3 regions of the Photobacterium sp. Alg240-V54 genome follow, and region 1 is predicted to be linked to each of the others. Evidence: predicted binding sites of a transcription regulator. Region 1 holds the regulator's gene; each other region holds the start of a gene.
What was found. Region 1 encodes CRP, which controls carbon source genes, mostly activating them, when cyclic AMP is high. Its sites were predicted from a motif close to TGTGANNNNNNTCACA; they were not measured.
Positions count from the first base shown of each region.

Region 1 (4,170 bases):
ATTTTACGTGAAGGCACCGATTACGGTGAAGTAGAAATCAGCCTTAGCGATAAGGTGGCTTATGTTCGACGTCAACTACAAGCCGGTGATGCGGTGATTGTTTTCTCTGAATTACATGAATCGGTCGACATTAAACTTCGCAACCAAATGTAAAAAGCCGCACTATTTATTCATCATAAAAGTCGGCCCTTGCTAGCACTTTTATCACTCAAAACCGACATTTATGTAAACTTGTAGTAACATTCATTGCTGTGCTGTTTTTATTCTTAACATCTAGTAATCACAACAAGGTGAATTATGTCGGTAAAACACCCTATTATTGCAGTCACTGGTTCATCAGGTGCAGGAACAACCACTACATCTGAAGCCTTTCGTAAAATGTTTAATATGATGGACATTAACGCTGCATGGCTAGAGGGTGATAGCTTCCACCGTTTTACACGTCCAGAAATGGACTGTGAAATTCGTAAAGCTAAAGAGCAAGGTCGTCATATCAGCTATTTCGGCGCAGAAGCTAATGATTTTGAACAATTAGCTCACTTTTTCAAACAATATTCTCAAGATGGCAGCGGTAAGTTTCGGCGTTACTTACACACCTTTGATGAAGCGGTGCCTTATAATCAAATGCCCGGTACGTTCACTCCGTGGCAACAGCTCGCTGAAAATACTGATGTATTATTTTATGAAGGTCTACATGGTGGTGTCGTCGACGGCGATATTAATGTCGCTCAGCATGTTGATTTACTCATTGGAATGGTACCCATTGTTAACTTAGAATGGATTCAGAAAATTATTAGAGATACTCGCGATCGCGGTCATTCTCGTGAAGCAGTAATGGAATCAATTGTCCGCTCAATGGATGATTATCTTAATTACATCACCCCGCAGTTTTCTCGTACTCATATTAACTTTCAACGGGTGCCTACCGTTGATACCTCCAACCCTGTCAGTGCTAAAGGCATTCCAAGTTTAGATGAAAGCTTTGTGGTGATCCGTTTTCGCGGTTTGAAAGACGTTGATTTCCCATATTTACTCTCCATGATCCAAGGGTCATTTATGTCGCGCCATAACACGCTGGTTGTTCCTGGCGGAAAAATGAGTTTTGCGATGGAATTAATTATGCGGCCATTACTAGAGCAATTAATTGAAAACGGCAAAATCGCCTAGTGGTTGAACTTGGTATTAATTAACGGTCGCTGTTATCAGCAACCGTTAATGAAAATAGCGTTATGCCATAACAATTTCATAGCTATGACTAAGTTCGACGCCTTTACCCAGCATTAAACATACTGAACAATATTTTTCGAGAGAATCAGCAACTACTTGACTCACTTTGTCATCATTTAAATCATGACCTGTCACCACAAAATGTAACTTAGCTGCAGTAAACAATCGTGGCGCTTGCTCACGACGTTCTGCTGAAATTTGTACTTCACAACCTGTAATCTGCTGCTGTAGATCCTGTAACCCACTCACCACATCAACCGAGCTACACCCACCCGCAGCCATTAACACTAATTCCATTGGGCTCGGCGCTTTATCACCACCATTACCATCTAGGACAATACTATGTCCTGATGATGACTGACCGACAAAAGTCATATTTTCAACCCATTTTACGCGTGACTGCATTTTTATCTCCTTTAGCTATATTATTTAGATTTTAGCCCTATTTTTGTTGATAATACCATCAATGTAAACGTTATTTGTGGTGTTTAATATTAATTTCGTTGCGTATTCAAATAGGCACAATTAGCCAATAAATCCATCTTCAAACTATGCTATTGGTAACTAACTCACAACGATGTGATCACGTGCACACTTATCTCTCATAAATGAGTGAATCAGCTAGATCAATATCAAGAAAAAACCTAAAAAAAAGGATACACTCTTACTAAGTTCAAGTTAGCTTGCAGCCCAGCAGCTGAGTGAATAACCCTACCATCAAAAAGTTTTGTTGAGTTATCGTCACAGAACATATTGTTGGGCAACACATGCAGAGGAAGTTAGTAATATGGTTCCAGGTAAACCGCAGACAGATCCAACTTTAGAGTGGTTTCTTTCCCATTGTCACATTCACAAATATCCATCAAAGAGCACGTTAATTCACGCAGGTGAAAAAGCAGAAACTTTGTATTACATCGTGAAGGGTTCTGTTGCTGTATTAATCAAGGATGAAGAAGGTAAGGAGATGATCCTTTCTTACCTAAACCAGGGTGACTTTATTGGTGAACTCGGCTTGTTCGAAGAAGACCAAGAACGTACAGCTTGGGTTCGTGCTAAAAGCCCTTGTGAAGTTGCAGAAATTTCATTTAAGAAATTCCGTCAGTTAATTCAAGTTAACCCAGATATTCTAATGCGTCTATCTGCTCAAATGGCATGCCGCTTACAAGTGACAAGCCAAAAAGTAGGTGACCTTGCATTCCTTGATGTGACTGGTCGTATTGCACAGACACTACTTAATCTGGCAAAACAACCGGATGCAATGACACACCCTGATGGCATGCAAATTAAGATCACCCGTCAAGAAATTGGCCAGATCGTAGGTTGCTCTCGCGAAACAGTGGGTCGTATATTGAAAATGCTGGAAGAGCAAAATCTTATTTCTGCTCACGGCAAAACAATTGTGGTTTACGGTACACGCTAATTATTTAGTATCGCCGTTATCCTCAATGAAACCGCAGCTGATACCTGCGGTTTTTTTGATCTTAGCGTTTATCTACCAACATCGAAAAGCAATCATTGATGACGTTAATATTTCTGTTAAATTTTCATTTGTAATCGCATTCATTCATGCTACATTTCGATCACAAATGGATTTAACAATCAATGATGGTCAATATGGATATTGAACGCTTTTCAGCTAACAGTTACACCACCGTACCCGGCGTGTTAACGGGTCAGCCAACAACCATTGAAATGACAGGGTTTAGCGATAGCCGCTGCTACCTTGAGCAACAAACGGGATTACGTCGCTGCCCTGCTGATGAATCTGGCGTTTGGGCTTCACCGCTAGATAACTGATCACTTAAGCAGCACTTGCCTAAGTGCTGTTTTATTATCGCAGCTCTTTCACCACCAACACCTAGCTAGCTATTGGTACTCTCAAAGATTTTATCCGCCGACGCCGTTACAAAGCCGCTATACAATTCACCATTGGGTTGTGGGTAGCGTTTAGCGAATTCGTAAAATCCACCAGGGATGGAATGAACCCCATCTCTAAAGCTCACTCCAACCTCATCCGCCATGGTTGCTGATTGCTCTAACATTACTGTTGCATCACCTTTAATTTCACCACCAGCCTGATTAATCACAAACTGGTTATGACGTAATAAGTGATTAATCTGTTCTAAATCGGTAAATTGCTCAAGTTGATTGATACTGACCGTAAAATGATTAGCGCCAAAGCCATGCGCTGCAACCCAAGCAGCATACTCACTTTCAGCGGCTAAGAATTGATAGCTTGTAAAATCCAATTGCCATGGACGCCCACCATAAACAAAATCAGGGTTGCGAAAATAGTCATCATCGACTTGATCTAACAGACTACGCACCATAAGTTGTAACTCTGCCGAACAACTGCCTAACTGTAATTCACTAATAAAGACTTTGGGTAATTGAGGATCAGGATGCATGAAATATTCAGCGTACAGTTTTTTCGTCTCAAAATGGTATTTCGCTTGCGGCTGGTAGCCAAAAGCAATAAACGGCGCGGCGACAACCGCTAAACTACACTTAGGTACGCCAAAACTGCGCAGTGCAATATGATCATTTAACAACGCCGCATCTTCGGTTAATAAGCGCTGTATTTGCACTGCTGATGGACATAACCGTTGACTATAGTCGTGCCATAAACCATCAAAAAGTTGCGTAATTGATTCCATAATCTACCCGCTTATTTAAACCATCATCAGTGTATATATCTTAGTTCAAGCTCACACCTGGCGCTAATTGAGACGGCAATTGCACTGATACATCTTCAACAGATGCCATCGGGTAAGCACAATAATCGGCGGCATAATAAGCACTTGGGCGTAGATTTCCAGATGCTCCTGGGCCACCAAATGGCGCATCACCACTGGCGCCAGTTAATGGTCGATTTCGATTCACAATTCCCGCTCTAATATGGTCAATAAAATACTGCCATTGCTGCTCATCTGTTGATATTAA
Region 1 is NZ_UNRL01000005.1:195,062-199,231, reverse strand. Features, by position in the region: gene G6R09_RS14405 (YheU family protein) at 1-153, shown strand, start outside; gene G6R09_RS14400 (phosphoribulokinase) at 298-1,167, shown strand; gene G6R09_RS14395 (OsmC family protein) at 1,228-1,632, opposite strand; gene crp (cAMP-activated global transcriptional regulator CRP) at 2,015-2,647, shown strand; gene G6R09_RS14385 (hypothetical protein) at 2,830-3,024, shown strand; gene G6R09_RS14380 (DUF1338 domain-containing protein) at 3,090-3,884, opposite strand; gene astD (succinylglutamate-semialdehyde dehydrogenase) at 3,925-4,170, opposite strand, start outside.

Region 2 (4,170 bases), on a different contig from region 1:
AACGCCGTAAGTTTAATAGTCATGAAATATTCCTTTCTCCCGATATCCCTTTAAAATGAAGGGAAAATCTATATAGAGCCCAAAAGTTGGGTACTCAAAATGCCGGTCTTGATATCTTACAACTAAAATATCAGGACCGGTCTAATTAAAAGTGTTGCGGTATTTCGTGTGTCGCTTAATTACTTAAGAATTTAAGTAATTATGGAAGTTTTACTGCTGATAGGTCTTCTGATGCTGGAATTTTTTTCATTTCGCCAGCAACGATTTCAGCTAGAGGGCCAAGGATAACTTGTAGGTTATTTGTACCTAATTTAACCACACCCATTGCACCTAGTGCTTTTAATGTCTTTTCATTCGCAAGGCTACTGTCTTTTAGAGTAAGACGTAGACGCGTAATACAAGCATCAATGTTTTCTAGGTTACCGTGACCACCAAGCGCTTTTAAGTATTGCTTCGCTAGTTCACCCGTTTCAGCAGAACCTTTAGCTGATGATGTTTCTTCTTCGTCGTCTTCACGGCCAGGCGTTTTAAGATTGAACTTAACAATCGCAAAGCGGAAGATTCCGTAGTAGATACCAAAGAATACGATACCTTGAAGAATCAACATGTACCAGTTCACTGCTAGTGGGTTACGTGCAGACAATACCATGTCAACAAGACCTGCAGAGAAGCCGAAGCCTGACATCCAGTGCATTGAAGCTGCAATGTATACTGAGATACCTGCTAATGCTGCGTGGATAACATACAGTGGCGGAGCTAGGAACATGAATGCGAATTCTAGCGGCTCAGTAACACCGGTGAAGAATGATGCAAAACCAGCAGCAATTAATAATGACGCTGTACGCTCTTTATTCTTAAGTTTAGCTGTGTGGTACATCGCTAACGCTGCACCTGGTAGACCAAACATCATTACAGGGTAGAAACCAGCTTGGTACATACCTGTTACGCCAGGAACACCTTGACCACTTAGGAAGTTAGGAATGTCGTTAATACCTGCAACGTCAAACCAGAATACTGAGTTCAGTGCGTGGTGTAGACCAACAGGAATCAATAGACGGTTGAAGAATGCATAGATACCAGCACCTGCAGCGCCTAGACCTTGAATACTTTCACCAAAGCTAACTAAACCGTTGTAAACAAGTGGCCATACGAACAGTAATACTGCCGCAATACCAATACCTGCAACAGAGGTTAGAATTGGAATTAAACGCTTACCACTGAAGAATGCTAATGTCTTATGCAATTCAACATTTGAGAAGCGGTTGTAGATTTCAGCAGATACGATACCAACCAAGATACCAACAAACTGGTTATTAATCTTCGCAAAAGCAACTGGAACAGCACTTGCGTCGATACCTTGAATCATTGCCACTGTTGCTGGCGATAGCAATGTAGTTACTACTGTGTAACCTACAAAACCTGCCAGTGCAGCTGCACCGTCTTTATCTTTAGACATGCCGTATGCAACACCAATTGCAAACAATACTGACATGTTGTCGATAATTGAAGAGCCCGCTTTAATTAAGAATGCTGCAATTGCAGAGTTAGCACCCCAACCTGACGGATCAACCCAATAGCCGATACCCATTAAAATCGCCGCTGCAGGAAGTACTGCAACTGGCACCATTAGTGCTTTACCTACTTTTTGAAAATATCCAAGAATATTCACCCTTAGTTCCCCCTATGGTTTTCTTAGATGCGATAGTGATAGCTTTTTTTTGCCATCGCTTTTTTGTCCTTTGCAGTTTATGAATTTTATTTCGCTCCGCAAATTAAAACATCATCATTTGTGATCTTAATCACCGACCGAGGTTAGAACTGAGTGATTTTGCTAGCTCGATCATAAAACTTATTTTATCATTCGAAACAAAGGCGCTATGCCGCTCAGATTTTTCCTGTTTTAACTATCTTCAAAGAGGTGTCAACGTGAGACTAATCCCGCTTAATAACGCTCAAGATGTTGGTCTATGGTCTGCTCGCTACATTGCAGATCGTATCAATAAGTTCCAACCAACAGCAGAACGTCCATTTGTATTAGGTCTACCGACTGGTGGTACACCTCTAGCAACTTACAAGCGTCTTATCGAGCTATACCAAGCTGGTGAAGTAAGCTTTAAGCATGTTGTTACTTTCAACATGGATGAATATGTTGGCATGGCTGCTGATCATCCAGAGTCATACCGTAACTTCATGTATAACAACTTCTTCAACCATGTTGATATGCAAGAACAAAACATTAACCTGCTTGACGGTAATACCACAGATCACCAAGCAGAATGCCAACGTTATGAAGATAAAATCAAAACCTATGGCCGCATTAACTTGTTTATGGGCGGTGTGGGTAACGATGGTCATATCGCATTCAACGAGCCAGCATCATCATTAGCTTCTCGTACTCGTATCAAGACGCTAACTCATGAAACACGTATTGCAAATTCACGTTTCTTTGACGGCGACATCAACCAAGTACCTAAGTACTCATTAACAATTGGTGTTGGTACGTTATTAGATTCTGAAGAAGTAATGATTCTGATCACAGGTCACAACAAAGCACAGGCACTACAAGCTGCTGTTGAAGGTTGTGTTAACCACCTATGGACAGTTTCTGCACTTCAGCTTCATCCAAAATCAATGATCATCTGTGATGAACCATCAACTCAAGAACTTAAAGTGAAAACAGTTAAGTACTTCCAAGAGTTAGAAGCAGAGAACATTACACACATCTAATCCTCATAAAGGATAATTCATGTACGCGCTAGTAAACTGTCGAGTATTCACAGGTAGCGATGTGCTGAATAACCACGCCGTCATTATTGACGGCGTGAATATTCACGCAGTAATTCCTGAAAACGACATAAAAAATGATATAGAAACAATTGATTTACAAGGTGCAAACCTAACCCCTGGCTTTATTGATTTACAACTCAATGGCTGTGGTGGCGTGATGTTCAACAACGACATAACCCCTGCCACCATCGATACCATGCACCGCACCAACCTCAAATTCGGTTGTACCAGCTTTCTGCCAACACTCATCACTTCTGCTGATGAAGACATGAAGCAAGCCATTCAAGCCCAACGCACTTACCAACAACAATACCAACATCAATCACTAGGCATTCACTTTGAAGGCCCTTACATCAACGTATTGAAAAAAGGTATTCATCGCCCAGACTTTATTCGCCCCGCAACCGATGAGATGATCAATCTTCTGTGTGAGAACGCAGATGTTATAACCAAAGTCACCTTAGCGCCGGAAATGAATACTGCTGAGCATATTAAACAACTGGTAGCTGCTGGCATTGTCGTTTCAGCAGGACACAGTGATGCAACCTATACCCAAGCTCGTCAAGGGTTTGATGCTGGTATTAGCTTCACAACCCATTTGTTCAATGCCATGACATCTATCGAAAATCGTCAGCCAGGTCTTGTTGGCGCAATTTATGATAGTAGCGAAATATATACTGGTGTTATTGCTGATGGCTACCATGTCGACTATGCCAATATTCGAATGGCACATAAAATGAAGCAAAGTCACCTTGTTTTAGTGAGCGATGCCACAGCTCCAGCAGGCGCTAACATCGATAGCTTTCTTTTTACAGGGAAAAAAGTATATTACCGGAATGGTAAGTGTGTTGACGAAAATGGCACACTTGGTGGTTCGGCACTGACAATGATTGAAGCTGTACAAAATAGTGTCGAACACATAGGCATCGCCTTAGACGAAGCGATTCGCATGGCTACCCTTTATCCTGCGCGCGCCATTGGTGTTGATAAGAAATTGGGTGCTATTAAAAATGGTATGGTTGCGAACCTGGCTATTTTTGATCGTGACTTTAACGTTAAGGCGACAATCGTTAACGGTAAATACGAGCAGAACTAAACTATGACAGGCGGACAAATTGGTAACGTTGATCTGGTCAAGCAGCTAAATAGTGCTGCTGTATACCGACTCATCGACTTGCAAGGCCCTATTTCTCGCATACAGGTTGCTGATATTAGCCACCTAGCCCCTGCAAGCGTCACTAAAATTACCCGCCAATTATTGGAGCGCGGCCTGATAAAAGAGGTCGCGCAACAAGCTTCTACTGGTGGAAGAAGAGCAATATCCCTGACAACAGAGTCAGTCGATTTTCACTCTATCGCAGTACGCATTGGCCGAAATTATAT
Region 2 is NZ_UNRL01000002.1:331,795-335,964, reverse strand. Features, by position in the region: gene G6R09_RS07025 (beta-N-acetylhexosaminidase) at 1-23, opposite strand, end outside; gene nagE (N-acetylglucosamine-specific PTS transporter subunit IIBC) at 200-1,669, opposite strand; gene nagB (glucosamine-6-phosphate deaminase) at 1,927-2,727, shown strand; gene nagA (N-acetylglucosamine-6-phosphate deacetylase) at 2,747-3,883, shown strand; gene G6R09_RS07005 (ROK family protein) at 3,887-4,170, shown strand, end outside.
Region 2: nagE (N-acetylglucosamine-specific PTS transporter subunit IIBC) is a predicted target of CRP. The motif match lies at 1,789-1,804, and genes of this name have one in related genera.

Region 3 (4,170 bases), on a different contig from region 1:
ACGTTGGAAGCACCATTGCCAAGATTTCTTTGAAGAAAACATGGGCAAATATATGGAAAACTTTGAAGCGGTAGCGCTTGATTGCCAATCTAATGAACACAAAATGAAGATCATGAAGTCACTCTATGATTATATTAATAAGTTGATGTAATTCATTACCTTATAATTATTAAGTGCACATTAAGCCTGTCATATTACTGTTATGACAGGCTTTTTTATTATTAATAAGAACCGCAATTTGATGATTATCGTTATTAGGTCAACACTTAATGCTATCGAATGATGTTGTGTTTGAGGCGTTTACAGGCAGGTGGAATAATGACGACGAAAACAGCAGCAAAGTGTTATCGCTTTGAAGGTATTGATTTCATTCCTGAAAATAGGCTCCTTCGCTGGCATGATAATCAACAAACCCTATTAACTGATGACGAATCGCGCTTTTTAGCTTCATTGTGTTATCTCGCGGGCGAAGTGGTTAGCACCGAATCAATATACCGTTATACCTTTACCTACCCCAATGCCTATGAAGAAAGCGGCGATCACCAATACGATCTCAATATTTTATTACTATCACTGTCAAAAAAATTACTCCGCAACGGAAAAATGGCCATTCCTATTTATATAATTCCAAGCTATGGCTTTCGCGTATCGTTACCAAATACCACCGCTGTCCGCAGAGAAACACCAGCCTTAAAATCCACTTCTCCTTGGCCAATCATCAACAATAAAAAGCAAAAAAAACCTTTACATCAAGCAATTAACATAAAATACACTATCATTACAACAGTTGTGATAATTAGTTTTATACTACTGGTTGGCTGGTGGATTATGACAACTCAATAACATTGATGGTTGTTTTATAAACCAAAACAAATATAGTTCATTAATCGTAAAAAATTAGTGTGACAATCATCATGTTTATTTGTATGATAAATTAAATATTTTAGAGTTGTAATCTCCATGAATTATATACGCTCATTTGCTATCGTTATGATTTGTTTCTTTTTAGGACAAGCCATTCAACACTATTCTGGATTACCAGTTCCAGGCAGTATCATCGGTTTATTTATCCTCTTTTTCAGCCTTGTCACTGGCATTTGCCGTGCTGAGTGGGTGGAAAGTACCTGTAATTTATTAATTAAACACATGGCATTGTTATTTGTGCCTGTGGGTGTGGGTTTAATGAATTACTTAGGGGTAATTGAAAACAATGCGGCAATCATTTTTGCCAGCACCCTTGGAAGCACCATTATAGTATTAATAGTGATTGGCTTGGCGGTACACCATAAGGAAAAAGACTCATGATCTGGTTAGTGGCAACCTTAGTGTGCTTCTATTCTGCACGCTATCTAGCAATGAAAATAAAAAGCCCTTTTTTTAACCCCCTTTTAATCACGCTTATTGTGATGATCGTCGCGCTGAAGTGGCTAGCAGTGCCTTACCAAACTTATTTTGCCCAAAATGAAGTGATTAACTATTTATTGGGCCCTGCGGTTGTAGCATTGGCGTTTCCGCTATACCAACAAATTGGTTTAATTCGCAGTAAGTGGAAAACAATTTTGACCTCATGTTTTGTCGGTAGCGTATTATCGATGACATTTGGTACTGCAATTGCATTTTCTATGGGTGCTGATGCGCAACTAGCTGCGAGTATTTTACCGAAATCGATCACAACTCCACTGGCGATGGCGGCTTCTCAACAAATTGGCGGTATTCCAGCAATTACTTCTGCGATGGTCATTATTGTCGGCTTATTTGGCGCGGTTTTAGGCTACCCAATCATGAAACTGTTTCGCGTTAAGCATCCTTTAGCAAAAGGCTTATCGATTGGTACGGTTTCACACGCCTTAGGCACAGCAAAAGCGGTGGAAGAAAACTATCAAGAAGGGGCATTTAGCTCATTAGCGTTGGTGATTTGCGGTATTATGACAACTTTATTAGCACCGGTGATGTTCCCATTGTTATTGCGCTTGTTTGGTCATGCTTGATCGCAAATCTTGCAATCACCCTGCAACTGAGCACAAATTGATCAATGTGATTGATTTTCGCTAAGCTATTGAAATATTGCATTGTTGATTGCAATAACAAGTGTGACGCCTCTCTCACAAATGTAATAGGTGTAATGGCAAAACCAACAATGTGATCAAGATCACTTCCAATGGAATATGATTCACATAGAATGTTTTGCCATCAACAATGAAGGAGTAACACCCAATGCACGCACGTGTTATAAAAGCATTAAGCTTATTACCTGCTGAATTGGCGTCAGCGTTAAAGCCTATTATTGAAGCTTCAGATTTCGATTCCACAATTAGTCCTGAGCAATTCGAACTTTTATTATCAACGACTCAAATGACTGATACTGAACTTCGCTTGGCTCTCCTTCCTATTGCTGCTTCTTATGCTGTTGTCCCTATTTCTAATTTCTATGTTGGCGCGATAGTGCGTGGTACATCTGGTCGCTTATACTTTGGTGCCAACATGGAATTTGAAAACGCGAGTATGGGTTGTACTATTCATGCCGAGCAGTCAGCCATTAGCCATGCATGGATCAAGGGCGAAGTAGGCATTAAAGATGTCACTATCAATTACAGCCCATGTGGTCACTGTCGTCAGTTTATGAATGAATTAACTTCAGCTAACGATATGATCATTCAGTTGCCACAACGTGAACCAATGACATTACAGCAATATTTACCAGATTCATTTGGCCCACTTGATTTAGGCATTAAAGATGGCTTATTAAGTGACATTGATAACGGTATTAATATCGAAGAAGATGCAGCATTGGTTGTTACTGCTTGTAAAGCGGCCAACCGTTCACATGCGCCATATTCTAAAAACTTCAGTGGCGTAGCATTAAAAGCTCAAGACGGTCGTGTGTTTGAAGGTATGTATGCAGAAAACGCAGCATTTAACCCAAGCCTGCCACCGCTGCAAGTTGCATTGATTAATATGAACATGTCTAACTACCCGCTTTCTGAAATTGTCGAAGCGGCTTTAGTCGAAAGTGCTGAAAGCAAAATAAGCCAGCTTGCGCGTACTCAAGCATTATTGGAAGCACTGAACCCTGATATGCAATTAACCTATGTTGCTTATTAAGCTGACAATTGTTTAAAAAACACTTAAAAACCGCCTTCGTGGCGGTTTTTTGTTAGCTAAACTTGAACAATGTTGGCTATCAAACATCAAAAGCGTATCATCTTGCCACCTTATTATTAGAAGCCAATGACAATGTCTCAAACACACAATCCTTTGCAAGGCGCAGCATGGATGCTCACAGCTGGACTCGCGTTTGCTATCGTGAACAGTTTAGCTCAGTACCTTAGTATCAAAATGGGTGTTCCTTCAACCTCTGTTGCTTTGATCCAATATTTCATTGCGCTGATCGCGATGCTGCCGTGGCTACGTACTCTCGGTATTCGCCAATCGCTTAGAACAAATCACTTTTGGTTACACTGTTTACGGGTGTTTTTTGCGGTTATTGGCATTCAATTATGGCTATGGGCCTTGGCCTATCCGGTACCTATTTGGCAAGGTATTGCGTTGCTGATGATTTCACCGCTATTTGCCACTATTGGTTCTGGGCTAATTCTTAAAGAAACCGTAGGTAAAGCACGCTGGTTTGCGACTCTAGCTGGATTTGCTGGTGCGATGATCATTCTTGAGCCATGGTCGGAAGATTTTAATATCGCAACCTTATTGCCTGTTGGGGCGGCATTGTTCTGGGCGGCTTATTCTTTGATGGTGAAAAAGCAATCGAGTCATGAATCTCCAACCACTATCGTGATGTACCTGCTTATTTTAATGACGCCGTTTAACCTTCTGTTAGCTGCCCCTGATTTTACGATGCCAACCGTGAGCTTTAGCTGGTGGCTGCTCATTCTAGCAGGCCTACTAACAGGTTTAGCACAATGGGCGATTGCAAAAGCTTATGCCGTGGCTGATGCTTCGTTTGTACAACCATTTGACCATGCCAAATTACCGCTAAACGTATTAGGTGGCTGGTTGGTGTTTGGCTGGGCGCCTCCTGGTCGGCTCTGGCTAGGCGCAGCGATAATTATTCTCTCGGTCGCCTTTATTACCCACTGGGAAAATCGCAAAAAATAACCTTTTTAAAACCGCTTATAATAAGCGGTTTTTTTATTCATTTTTTTATTCATTTTTTTA
Region 3 is NZ_UNRL01000004.1:298,602-302,771, reverse strand. Features, by position in the region: gene sbcB (exodeoxyribonuclease I) at 1-151, shown strand, start outside; gene G6R09_RS13100 (hypothetical protein) at 319-843, shown strand; gene G6R09_RS13095 (CidA/LrgA family protein) at 961-1,305, shown strand; gene G6R09_RS13090 (CidB/LrgB family autolysis modulator) at 1,302-1,988, shown strand; gene cdd (cytidine deaminase) at 2,215-3,102, shown strand; gene G6R09_RS13080 (DMT family transporter) at 3,235-4,110, shown strand.
Region 3: cdd (cytidine deaminase) is a predicted target of CRP. The motif match lies at 2,090-2,105, and genes of this name have one in related genera.